DNA from 3 places in the Clostridium zhoujianii genome. Region 2 is predicted to be linked to each of the others. Evidence: riboswitches for the same ligand, from Rfam matches in the RefSeq annotation. Region 2 holds a riboswitch; each other region holds the start of a gene.
The links. A riboswitch is a leader RNA that binds a small molecule or an ion and turns the genes downstream of it on or off. The one in region 2 is predicted to bind thiamine pyrophosphate.
Positions count from the first base shown of each region.

Region 1: linked by a shared signal. The riboswitch ahead of tenA (thiaminase II) and the one ahead of thiT (energy-coupled thiamine transporter ThiT) in region 2 are both predicted to bind thiamine pyrophosphate.
Region 3: linked by a shared signal. The riboswitch ahead of thiW (energy coupling factor transporter S component ThiW) and the one ahead of thiT (energy-coupled thiamine transporter ThiT) in region 2 are both predicted to bind thiamine pyrophosphate.

Region 1 is NZ_JBPUTF010000001.1:1,002,382-1,006,744, reverse strand. It holds gene ACSYT2_RS04760 (ABC transporter permease) at 7-1,518, opposite strand; gene thiT (energy-coupled thiamine transporter ThiT) at 1,697-2,287, opposite strand; gene tenA (thiaminase II) at 2,289-2,954, opposite strand; TPP riboswitch at 3,056-3,148, opposite strand; gene ACSYT2_RS04745 (HAD family hydrolase) at 3,396-4,190, shown strand; gene ACSYT2_RS04740 (aryl-sulfate sulfotransferase) at 4,246-4,363, opposite strand, start outside.
Region 2 is NZ_JBPUTF010000004.1:122,289-126,651, reverse strand. It holds gene ACSYT2_RS16525 (sensor domain-containing diguanylate cyclase) at 1-16, opposite strand, end outside; gene ACSYT2_RS16520 (DegV family protein) at 214-1,059, shown strand; gene ACSYT2_RS16515 (PadR family transcriptional regulator) at 1,063-1,515, shown strand; gene ACSYT2_RS16510 (hypothetical protein) at 1,582-1,785, shown strand; TPP riboswitch at 1,817-1,917, shown strand; gene thiT (energy-coupled thiamine transporter ThiT) at 1,974-2,657, shown strand; gene ACSYT2_RS16500 (ferredoxin) at 2,706-2,894, opposite strand; gene ACSYT2_RS16495 (P-loop NTPase) at 2,965-3,801, opposite strand; gene ACSYT2_RS16490 (YhfM domain-containing protein) at 3,823-4,363, opposite strand, start outside.
Region 3 is NZ_JBPUTF010000002.1:143,070-147,432, reverse strand. It holds gene ACSYT2_RS14275 (hypothetical protein) at 1-205, opposite strand, end outside; gene sdaAB (L-serine ammonia-lyase, iron-sulfur-dependent subunit beta) at 333-1,013, shown strand; gene sdaAA (L-serine ammonia-lyase, iron-sulfur-dependent, subunit alpha) at 1,015-1,896, shown strand; TPP riboswitch at 1,925-2,035, shown strand; gene thiW (energy coupling factor transporter S component ThiW) at 2,088-2,591, shown strand; gene thiD (bifunctional hydroxymethylpyrimidine kinase/phosphomethylpyrimidine kinase) at 2,594-3,400, shown strand; gene ACSYT2_RS14250 (BglG family transcription antiterminator) at 3,614-4,363, shown strand, end outside.

The DNA.
Region 1 (4,363 bases), on a different contig from region 2:
TTCCTCCTAGCTATGCTTACTTAATATTGTTTTAGGATTATATCTCATTATCATTACTGAAGGAACTATAGTTCCTAAAATCACTATTATGAATGCTAATTCTGCCATTTTCCCTACTTCATCAGTAGAAATATCTATATCTAATTCCTCAATCTTTTCAGTAGTTGTAATCAAACCACCTTTATTATTCCCAAAATTCATACCACCTGGTCTGTTAGGCATACCACCACCTTGCGTATTTGTTGCTATTGATTCTGTTGTAGTTAATTCTTTTTCTAAAAGAACATCGCCAATTTTACTACTAATTGCATTTCCAGCTATAATAGATAAACTAAAAGCTACTACTAAAACAATTAATGCCTCAACTAAGAATTGACCTATTACCTTTACTCTCCTTTCTCCTAAAGCCATTAACATTCCAATTTCGCTTGTTCTATCTTTTATTGATAGAATTATTATTAAAGCTAATATTACTCCTCCAAAAACTGATACTATAATAATTGTTGTTTTAGAAAATGAAGCAACATTTTCAATTGGTTTCATCATATCTTCATACTCTTTTGTTCCACCATCTACTGAATAAGTATCAAAATCTATTGTAGTGCTTTTTGCAAATTCAACAAATGAATCAACATTTAATGGATCATCTAAGTAAAATTTAATTGTATTAACCCCTGTTGTTGCTTCTTCAGAATTAATTGAGCTTACTAATGTATATGGTGCAATTATTGTATTATATGGAAGCTGAGAAGTATTAATAAATCCATTATCACTAACTTCTTTGCTAGATGTATATATCCCTATAACTTCAACTTGTATTACATTATTTCCATCTGTATCTTCAATTGAAAAAGTACTACCAACTGCCAATGAATTTTCATCTGCAAAAGTTTTTTCAACCATTACTACATTTGTATCTATATTACTTTCCGTTATTGACTCTCCTTCGCTTAGTACTGATTCGCCATTTACATATTCATCTGACATACTAAAATTATTAACTCCGCTTATTGTAATATCACCAGACATATGCATACCTTTGGGAATGTTATTTATAAATGAATTTCCACCATTTTCTTTGCCAAATCCCGCAATCTTATTTTCCGTAGTTGTTGTTTCCGCTTCTTTCTCTTTGCCAACGGGTAAAAGTTCTGTTAAGTTTGCACCAGCACTTTTACTTAAGTAATATCCTGTTACGTGATCATTTTCTTTTAGTAAATCTACATATTCTAAAGGTACATCTTTTTTCTCCATAGTAAGCCTTTTTCTTTCTCCAGCAGTACTACTGCCCTGTTCATTACTATCTCTTTGTTTTTGCATCATTTTCTCCATATTTTGAGATACAGTAACAACTGCTCCAAGTTTTTCTCTAGCTAGTACTGCGGCTGCTTGTGCCCCTGACTGTATTCCAAAAGATGCTAGTATTACTACACAAACTGTAAACATAATTCCAAGTAAAATTACCGTTCTACCTTTCTTTTCCTTTAATGTCAGTATTCCTCGTATTATAAAGTTCATTTTTATCACATTCCTTTACTTATATTTTTACTTTCATTAATATTAGCAAAGTAAATTGTATTTCTAATGAAGGACATGTGAATTTCATCTGTAATTTCTACACCTGTATTAATAATAAAAAAGCACCTAGGTTAGCATACTACCTAGGTGAATATTTCTTAGTTTAATATAGTTTTTATTAATTTAAAGCTTTCTTTAATCTTGCAATTGGCAACATATATATTATCCCTACTGAAAGCACACCTTCTAGTCCACCTCCAGAGAAATTATATATAAATGAATAAACTACAGGATTCATCCCCTCTGGAGCAAATTGTCCAAAGAAGACTATTCCAGATATAAAGTGTAATAGAGTACTTATAAGTACCGCTACTAAGCTACCTATTACAATATTCTTTTTACTATCTTTTCCAAATATATCGCTTAAACCTAATGCCATCTCTGGAAGTAAATAATCAAGTATTAATTGTGCTGGATGAACTATGTATCCTCCCATTAATAAGCTTAACAATCCTGTAATAAGTCCAGCAGTAACCCCTACCTTTCTTGAATATAAGATTGATACTAATAAAAGTGGTAACATGGAGAACATATTAATTCCTCCATCTTGAGGATACTTTATTACAGGTATCAATGATAACATATAGCTAATGGCACTAAACAATGCCACTACTACCATCTCTTTTGTAGTTAATTTAAGCTTTCTCATCTTATTAAAGTAAATTAGGAATGGAATTATAGAAATAAATAATAGAAAAGTATTAAACATCTTATTTATCTCCCAAGGAATATGCCATATTCCAAAAATCCATCTCATATATACTTGCATTCCTAAAGATTTTTATTAATTTCTCCTTATCATCTTCATTTAAATTCTCACATAACTTATTAGTGTAGTCTATCCATATTTTTGTGAAATTTGTATAGTCTTCACCACTATAAACATCTATCCAACTTCCATAAAAATTACCTTCAATTGATCCACTATAATTATCTTTAAGATATTTCCCTATAAAATTATAACTCCAGGTACAAGGTAATAATACTGCAACTATTTCTTCAATTGAACCTGTTAATGCTACACTCTTCATATAGCTTGTATAGCTTTCATTTGCTTTATGATAATCATAATTCTCTATATCAATAATATTTTCTCCAAATCCCTTTAGATAAGAAATATGATTTGCACTTTCATCATTAATAATACCATCTGCTCCTTCATAAAACATTTTCATATCATATATTTTGTTGCTTTTTATAACCCCCATACAGTATACTTTTGTATATTCTTTAAGATATAGATAGTCTTGTATAAGATAATTTTTAAACTTATCCTTATCTAAAGTACCTTCACCAATCTCCTTAATAAATGGATGTTCTAAATACCCCATCCATATATCCTTACTTCCTTTAAATAATTTTTCTGTAAATAACATATTTTCTCCTCCTACTTATACATATTCTTAATTTACATAATAAAAAAGCTATACCTATAGGCATAGCTTATATAATTCAAGATTAAAATATATTAATATTATAATTCTATAATAAGCTTTCCTACGCTAGCATTATCTAGTTCAGGTATAAGGGTCGGTTATCCTCTCAGCACATGGCTCCCCTAGCTATTTTATTTTTACAAAATATCAGAATATTATAACTTTACAACCTATAATATCCAAAATAATTATATCACTAATACTTAAATATTAGAAGGACTACTCTAAATTAATATAATTTGGTTAATATCCATCTTCGCCTTTACAATGTCTCTTTTACCTCTTCCTTATGATTTTTTTGAAATATATGAGCTTTTTCACTATAATAAAGTTATAAATCAAAGAGAGGAGATACTACATGTTGATGTAGTTAAGTTACTAATGAATAAAAATATTGTATTTTTTGATATTGATGGCACCTTAGTAAGTGAAGAAAATCATATCATTCCAGAAAGCACTAAAGAGGCAATTAAAAAGATAAGGGAAAATGGTCACCTAGCCTTTATTAATACAGGTAGGCCAGTATCAGAAATAACTAATACTCATAGAGAGATAGGTTTTGATGGATTAATTTGTGGTTGTGGTACTTACATTGAATATAATAATGAAGTTCTTCTTTACAAATCTCTTGGTAAAGAATTATCAAAGGAATTAGGACAAGCAATGCAAGAGTATAATTTAGATGGAGTATTGGAAGGTAGAAATGGTGTTTATTTTGATAACCTTGAAAATATAAAACATAAAGAAATTCTAAGAATTATAGATATACATAAAAATGAAGGCTTCTATAAAGGTACTACCTGGTATGAAGATAACTTAGATATTGACAAGCTAGTTATTTTCTTAAATGAAGATAGTAACTTTAATGGATTTTATGAAAAGTATAAAAATATATTCGATTTTATAAAAAGAGCTGATGATTTTTATGAATTAGTGCCTAGTGGATACTCTAAAGCATCAGGAATTAAGTATATAATAAATCATTTAAATATTCCTTATGAAAATACTTATGCTATAGGTGATAGCACTAATGATTTATCTATGCTTGAGTATGTTAATCATAGTATTGCAATGGGTAATAGTAATCCCATTCTATTTAATCTAGTTTCCTTTATTACTAAGAATCTTGAGGATGATGGAATACATCATGCCTTATCTCATTATAATATGCTTTAAATAAAAGACCCCAGCACCACTTATGCTGGGGTTCCCTATTTACTTTTACATTATCCTATTTTCCTTCTGTATTTGATATAACGCAAAATGCACTACTATTATTATATCCTTTAACTCCAATAACTTCTGTTATTTCTTTTGCCCCTATAGGTTCTGCCCCCTCTATTCTATAG
Region 2 (4,363 bases):
AAAAACTATTTTTCATACTTCCTCCACCTGAAACTAATAATAACTTTATATTCATGATTATATAACTAAAAATAATATTGGTACAATAATTAATATTTTAATTTCAAAATATTAAATAACTATATCACTTCTGATATAGTAAACTATATCAGAAGTGATATAGTTATTTAAATTCACATATATTATTTATATGAATTATTAGGAGGTAATACCATGCAAAAAATCGCTATACTAACTGATAGTGCATCAGATATAAGCAAAGAAATAGTAGAACAATATAATATAAAGGTCGCACCTTTCAGAATAATATATTCTGATAAGGAATTTGAAGATAAAGTAGATATCAGCCCTGAAGAGGTATATAGTTCACTAGAAAAAGAAATTCCTACTACATCTTTACCAAATGTAGCTAGAATAGAAAGTATCCTAAATGAATTAGAATTAGAGGGATACACACATGTAATATCTATAAATATCTCAAGTGCTCTTTCAGGAACTAGTAACTCAATAAGACTAGTACTTGAAGATCATCCAAATTTAAAGTCATTTGTGTATGATACAAAAACTCTAACTATGGCTGAAGGTTCTATAGTTATTGAAGCTGCTAAAATGATTCAAGACGGTAAAAGCTTTGAAGAAATCATAGAAGCTCTTCCTAAGCACAGAGAAAGAGTTAACTGCTACTTTACCCTTAGTACATTAGAATATCTAAAAAAAGGTGGTAGAATAGGTAAAGTTGCTGGTACTATTGGAGAAATCCTTAGTTTAAAACCTATCATTCACGTTGGAGATGATGGTGTTTATCATACTTATTCTAAAGTGAGAGGAAGAAATCAATCTATAAACAAAATTCGAGAGATCCTAAATACTTATCTAGAAAAAGGTAAATGTAATCTATGGGTTCTTCATGGAGATGCTTTAAAAGAATGTAACGCCTTATATGAATCAGTAAAAAATCATAGCAATATAAATAAAATCTTTACTGGATCTATAGGTCCGGCTCTTGGTGTTCATACTGGTCCTGGATTAGTTGGCTTTGTTCTTCAAGAGGTTGAGTAATTAATGAGTGACCTTAGCTTTATGAGTCCCGAGGATATTAAAGCTGAAGAAAAACGTCTATACGAAGAATATAAACAAAAAGTAAATCAACTAAAAAAGGTTCAAAAAGAAAATGAGGCCGTAGGTCAAGTTTTTACTAAAGGTCTTCTTCCTATATATGTTCTTCATTTATTAAGCTTGAGTCCTTCTAATGGTAATGATCTTTCCAATAAAATCGGAGAGAGAACTGGTGGCCTATGGATTCCAAGTACTGGCGGTATTTATCCTCTTTTGAAGAAATTAGAAAAGCAAGAATTTATTACTGGTGAATGGGATGATCCTAAGAAGAAGTTTAAAAAGATTTATAAACTTACCGAAAAAGGAAGACTTGAATATCTTAATAAAAAACTATTATTAAAGCCTAAAATTGAGGAATCCTTGAAGGTTTTTAAAATTATCTATAAGGACATATACTAAGATATACTTTTAAGTATATCTTTTTTTCTTTAAAGCCATCCTAATATTATTAGGAGGATTTTTAAAATGAAGGGTATACTTATTGATAAAAATAATATGGATGGTTTTATTGCATTAGAAGATGGAAGTATAGTAACATTACCTATAATTCAAATAGGTAATGCAAACACTGGAGATAATGTACAATTTTCTAGCGATAACATTACCTTAACTAATACTATTCGCCCAAACAGCACTCTAGGGAATGATAAGCTTATTGACTTTTTTTAAGGTAAGTAATAGAATGATTTTAGAATTAAATATTACCTGCTAGGGGTGCCTTAAGGCTGAGAAATGATTATTCATTAACCCTTATAACCTGATCTGGTTAAGACCAGCGTAGGAAAGCAATTATAATTGTTATCTTATCATCATAGGCTTTACATACCTTCTAGCAGAGTTTCTAGGAGGTATTTTTTATGAACATTTTTCAAGATTGGTCAGATAGATTTGCTAGCTATTTTAGCAACTTTTCAGAAAAAGCAAGTACTATCTTTGGTAACCCAACATCAATATTTGCTCTGGTAGGACTTGCTATTATAGTTTTTGCATTATTAAAATTCAAGAAGGTTAAGCTTGATGCAAAAATGATCAGTAGAATCGGTATTGCTCTAGCCTTAGCTTGTGTACTACAAATATTAAGAATATATCAATTTCCTATGGGTGGTAGTGTTACTTTAGGTGGAATGGTTCCATTACTTTTAATTGCATTTATATATGGACCAGAGGTTGGGTTCCTTACTGGATTTCTATATGGATTATTAAATCTATTTATGGATCCTTACTTTGTTCACCCAGTTCAAATTTTATTTGATTATCCACTACCATCGTTAGCAATTGGACTAGCTGGGTATTTTAAAAACCATAAGTTACTTGGTACTGGTTTAGCTTTCCTTGCTAAATTTGTATGTCACTTTATATCTGGAGTGGTCTTCTTTGGCTCATATGGCGCCGAATTTGGAATGGGACCTTCCTTATATTCTCTAGTTGTAAATGCTCCTATGGTAGGTGCTGATGCAATAATATGCCTTGTTATAATTGCTATATTACCTATTAATAGATTACTAAAAAGAGATGATACTACTATGGCATCAAACTCATAGTAAGAAAAAAAGTTACCTCTATAATTGAGGTAACTTTTTTATTTTCTTTTACTCGCAACTTATTGCGCTTACAGGGCAACTTGATTCCGCATCTTTAGCTGCGTCTTCACAACTTCCAGGCACTTCATCAACTACTGCATGTGCCTTTCCATCATCATTAATTTGAAATACATCTTCACATATAGATGGACATAAGCCACAACCTATACAAGTTTCTTGATCTACAACTGCTTTCATATTAATTTCTCCTTCCTATAGGACTTTACATCTGTATTTTGCCCAATAAGAACTAAATTATTTACTATTACTAATATAATCCTTCAAATATTAGAGAGTATAGTGGATTATCCATTACATACTCCTCAGCGCGACCTTCTTCTAAAGCTTCAGTAAATTCTAAATCAATAGGTAGTTCGCCTATTAAAGGAATACCTAAATATTCTGCATGTTCTTCTGCAGATTTTTTACTAAATACATTTAACTTCTTATCGCATCCTGTACACATTATGTAAGACATATTTTCAACTACACCCTTTATGTTAATTCCGATTTTTTGAGCCATTATTACGACCTTCTTAACTATCATCGAAACCATATCTTGTGGTGTAGATACTATTACTAATTCTCTTATAGGGAAATCTTGCATTACTGTTAATGCAATATCTCCTGTACCTGGTGGCATGTCTATTAGAAGATAGTCTAACTCACCCCAATTTGTGTCTACATACATTTGATTCAATACTCCTGTTATAACAGGACCTCTCCAAATAACTGGTTGATCCTCTACTTGAGTTATTAAATTAAGTGACATAACCTTAATCCCACTATTAGTTTCTACTGGTTCAAATTTCACTGAATTTTCATCAATTGTAGTCATTTTTGACCTTTGCTTATTTATACCAAAGAATCTAGGCATAGATGGCCCTGTAATATCTGCATCAAGAACCCCTACCTTATATCCCTTTTTTCTTAACATAGTAGCTATAACGCCAGTGATAGTTGATTTACCAACTCCACCCTTTCCACTTACAACTCCTATAACATTTTTCACATTACCATACTTAGGTAAAACCTTAACTGTACATGTTGTTGCACCCTTTGAGCTACAAGAGCTTTTACTTGGGCAGCTATCACAATTACTCATCACTATTCCTCCTTTTGTTTCCTACCAATTTTCAGGCTTAGTATTTGGTTCGCTAACTGTTATAGTCCAATCCTTATACTCATAATTTGCCTCTATATAATAGGTTTCATATATTTTATCTTTCTTATCATCAACAGTTATTGTTGTTTTAAACACCTTACTGTTATATCCTTTATTTTTTACTGTTATAACAGTATCAAATTCATCCATATTATTTTGTATTAACTTAGCATTAGGAACCGTCTTTTCTAAGTTCTTCTCAAACTTCTTTAGGTCAATAGAAAACATATACTTTAAACAATCCACATCCCCTGTTATATCTACTCCAACCTTATGTTCACTACCTGTAAGTTCACTTTCTTTCTTCTCTAGAACTTTTAAAATTGTATTATAATATACCTTTTCAAAATCCCTTGGTTTTCTTATAAATGAAAGATTTTGTATTATTGTTTCATCTAAATTCTTAGAGATTTCATAGGATTTTTCATCATCATAAAAATTGCCCACGCCTCTTTCATCTACACTTACTGAATATTTATAAGACTTTACATCATCACCTATA
Region 3 (4,363 bases), on a different contig from region 2:
TTCCAAGGAGATTAGGACCATTTAATACCATATAAATAAGTAATAATACAGCACAGAGGAAAGAAGTTTTATCTCTAAGAGTAATTATTGAGTTATGTTCTTTTTGAATTCTATAGAAATCGTACATATTCATTAAAAAATATATAAGGTATAAAAACCCCATAATAATAGCGAATATAAAAAGTATATTTAATATGTTATCCATTAGTTATCCTCCCATATTTTATGACATTAATTACTACAAGAACAGTATAACAAAATAATCATTGATAATACATAGAAAATTACTTAAACTAATATCAACAAAGTACTAAAGAATAAGGAGATAAATTATGAAGAATCCAGGAGTTTTCGATATATTAGGCCCAATTATGATTGGTCCATCAAGCTCTCATACAGCAGGAGCAGCTAGATTGGGAAAGGTTGCAAGGGCAGTAGCAAATGGTGAAATTGAAAGTGTAAAGTTCTTATTACATGGCTCTTTTGGAAAGACATATAAAGGACATGGAACAGATAGAGCATTAGTTGCTGGGATTTTAGGAATGGAGCCAAGTGATATTAGATTAAGGGATTCCCTTGAAATAGCTAAGGAAGTAGGTCTTAGGATAGAGTTTGAGGAATATGATTTAGGTGATGTACACCCTAATACAGTTAAATTTTTGATGAAAACTAAAAAGGGAAATGAATGTGAAGTCGTTGGTTCATCAATAGGTGGAGGAAGTATACAGATCAACGAGGTAAATGGAAATAAGGTTGAATTTACTGGTGAATACCCTACATTAATTATTTCACATCAAGATATTCCAGGGGCAGTATCAAAGGTAACCTCAACTCTTTACTTTGAGGGAATTAATATAGCATTTATGAAGGTATTTAGAAAGCAAAAAGGTAAGGGTGCTACAATGGTATTTGAAGTGGATAATAAAATTACAGAATCAATAGTAGATCAAATAAAAAATATAGAATCAATAAGTAGAGTAATTAGTATAAATCCAGTTACGGAGGAAGAATAAAATGAATATTGCAAGAAGTGGTGAAGAACTTTTAAAGATTTGTGATGAAGAAAATATTTCTCTAAGTGAATATGCAATAAGGCATGAGATGGAAAAGAGAGAAATAAGTAGGGAAGATCTTTTCAAAAAAATGAGGCATAACTTACATGTAATGATGGAATCGGCAAAGGGTGGAATGGAAAAGGAAGTTTATTCTGTAAGTGGTCTTATAGGCGGTGACGCATATAAGCTGCAAAAGTATATAGAGAAGGGCGAATTTTTAACAGGAGAAACAACAGTTTTAGCAATGGCAATGGCATTATCATCATCAGAAGTAAATGCAGCTATGGGTAAAATAGTAGCGTGTCCTACGGCAGGATCTTGTGGGATATTACCAGCAGTAATACTTTCAGCAGGAGCTAAGCTTAAAAAGAGCGAGGATGAATTAATCCAAGGATTATTCGCATCATCGGCAGTAGGTATGATAATAGGAATGAATGCAACAATGTCAGGGGCAGAAGGTGGATGCCAAGCAGAATGTGGTTCAGCAGCAGCTATGGGAGCAGCAGCAGTAGTTGAGATGATGGGTGGAACACCTAAAATGAGTTTAGATGCAGCGGCAATAGTATTTAAAAATATTCTAGGATTAGTATGTGATCCAGTAGCAGGATTAGTTGAAATACCATGTGCTAAGAGAAATGCTTCAGGGGCAATAAGTGCTTTATGTACAGCTGATTTAGTTATGGCTGGTGTTGATTCTAAAATACCATTTGACGATGCTTTATCAGCAATGTATAAGGTTGGGAAGAGTCTTCCAGCATCATTAAGAGAAACAGCCTTAGGAGGAGTTGCTGTAACTAAAGCTGGTCTTGAATTAAAGAAGAAGGTTTACGGAGAAGAATAAAAGTGGTAGAATAAAATAGAAAATTGTATAAATTTACTAGGGGTGCTAGTGTTTCTAGCTGAGAATGGAATAGTTGAATTCCTAAACTCTTGAACCTGATGTGGTTAGGACCACCGTAGGGAAGTAATAAATTAAAATTTATTAGTGTAGCCCTAGGCTACACTTTTTTGTTTTTAAAAGGGGGAATATATATGAATAAAAAAGATATATCTTATAAGCTTGCAATAAGTGGAATCCTTATTGCAATAGCAACGATATTTGGAACCTTTTCTATTCCTATATTTGGGGCTAAGATGTCACCAGTGCAGCATTTTGTTAATGTAGTTGCAGCAGTAGTATTAGGTCCCATTTATGCTGTAGGAAATGCATTTGTATCATCTTTTCTAAGAAATATTTTAGGAACAGGAAGTTTATTAGCATTTCCAGGAAGTATGATAGGAGCATTATTAGCTGGACTAGCCTATCAGAAGTTCAAGAAAATAGAGATAGCAGTATTAGGTGAGATTATAGGCACTGGATTATTAGGGGCATTAGTAGCTTATCCAATTGCTAAGTTAGTTTTAGGAAAAGAGGTAGCATTATTTGTTTATATAGTACCATTTTCTATTAGTTGTATTGGAGGGGCTATAATAGCCTATATATTACTTAAGGTACCATCAATAAGAAAAACATTACTATTAAGAGGAGGTAGATAGATATGAAAACAGCATTAACTATAGCAGGTTCAGATTGTTCAGGAGGAGCTGGAATTCAAGCAGATATAAAGTCTATGTCTGCAAATGGAGTATTTGCTATGAGCGTCGTAACAGCAATTACTGTACAAAATACAATGGGGGTATTTGGAATACAGGACGTAAACCCAGAGATAATAAGCGGTCAAATTAAAGCCATTTTTGATGATATTAAGGTTGATGCAATAAAAGTAGGTATGGTTTCAAAAATAGAATCAATAAAGGCTATAGGAAAATCTTTAAGGTCAGTTGAAAAATTGCCACCAGTTGTTGTTGATCCAGTTATGATTTCTAAAAGTGGATTTAAACTTTTATCAGATGATGCTAAGGAAACATTAATAGAAGAATTATTCCAAATATCAACACTAATAACACCTAATTTACCAGAGGCAGAGGAGATTTTGGGAATAAAAATTAGCAATCTAGAAGAAATGAAAGAAGCAGCAATCAAGTTAAAGGAGCTTGGACCAAAGTACGTATTAGTAAAGGGTGGACATTTGGAAGATGATGCAACTGATTTATTATATGATGGGAAAAATTTTATTTATTTAAAACAAGAAAGAATAGATACAAAGCATACACATGGGACAGGATGTACACTATCATCAGCTATAGCTGCTAATTTAGCAAAAGGTATGGATATAGAAGATGCTGTTAATGAAGGAAAAAGATATATTACAATAGCTATTGAGCATGGATTTGAACTTGGAAAAGGTGTAGGACCAACTAATCATTTCTATGAACTGTATAAAAGTAGCAAAGTGACAAAATAATAATAAGTTATTAACCGAGTTTATGTTAAGAGGAGTATATTAAAGTATCCTTTTAGTAAACTCGGTTTTGTTTTATTAAAGAAACATAAGATGTAAGATTTCGACATAAATTATTACAATTCTTTAACATGAAAGTTTTCGACAGGTTTTGTTGCGATTATTGATAATTGTTTTATAATTAGTTTAAAAGTAAAATGAAATCAGGTGATAGAGATGTATGTTAATAGTCGATTATTAAAAGTACTAGAGTTCTTAAAGAAGAACAACCAAACCTCCATTAAGGAGATTTCAGAAAAATTGAATATAACAGATAGAGTAATTAGATATGACTTAGATACAATTAATTTTTTGCTTAGAATAAATAAGTTGCCTCTAATAGAAAAAAAATCTAAAGGTAAATTAGCATTTCACAAATCATTAATAGGTAATCAAAAGATTGAAGAATTCTATAAGTTAAATAAACATTCTAAGGAAGAAAGAATAGATCTTATAAAAGCTAAACTTCTAATTGAGGGGAAAATTAACTTATCAGCAACATCAAAGAATTTAGATGTAAGCAGAACCTCTATTAGAAATGATATGAATGTTATTACAGAGGAACTTCAGGATCTTGGAATTAAAATAATTCAAAATTGTGTTTGTGAAGATGAACAATTTATTCGTAGCTACATTATGAAAACCTATTCAAAAAATATGATGAAATTTTATTTAAGAGATGATAATAATCTTGATGAAAACTTATTAGATGATTACTTTACAGAATCCTTTATAGATGTAGATAAAAATAAAGTGAAGAAAGCTATAAGGAAGTTGTTAGAAGAAACAAATAATAAGGAACAAAATTATTATGATGAGATATGGATTTACACTATGGTCTCTTATCTAAGGATAAATCAAGGAAAGTTCATAGATAAAGTAGATAATGAGGAATTTTTGAAAAATAGCGAGTATTACTTAAGTATC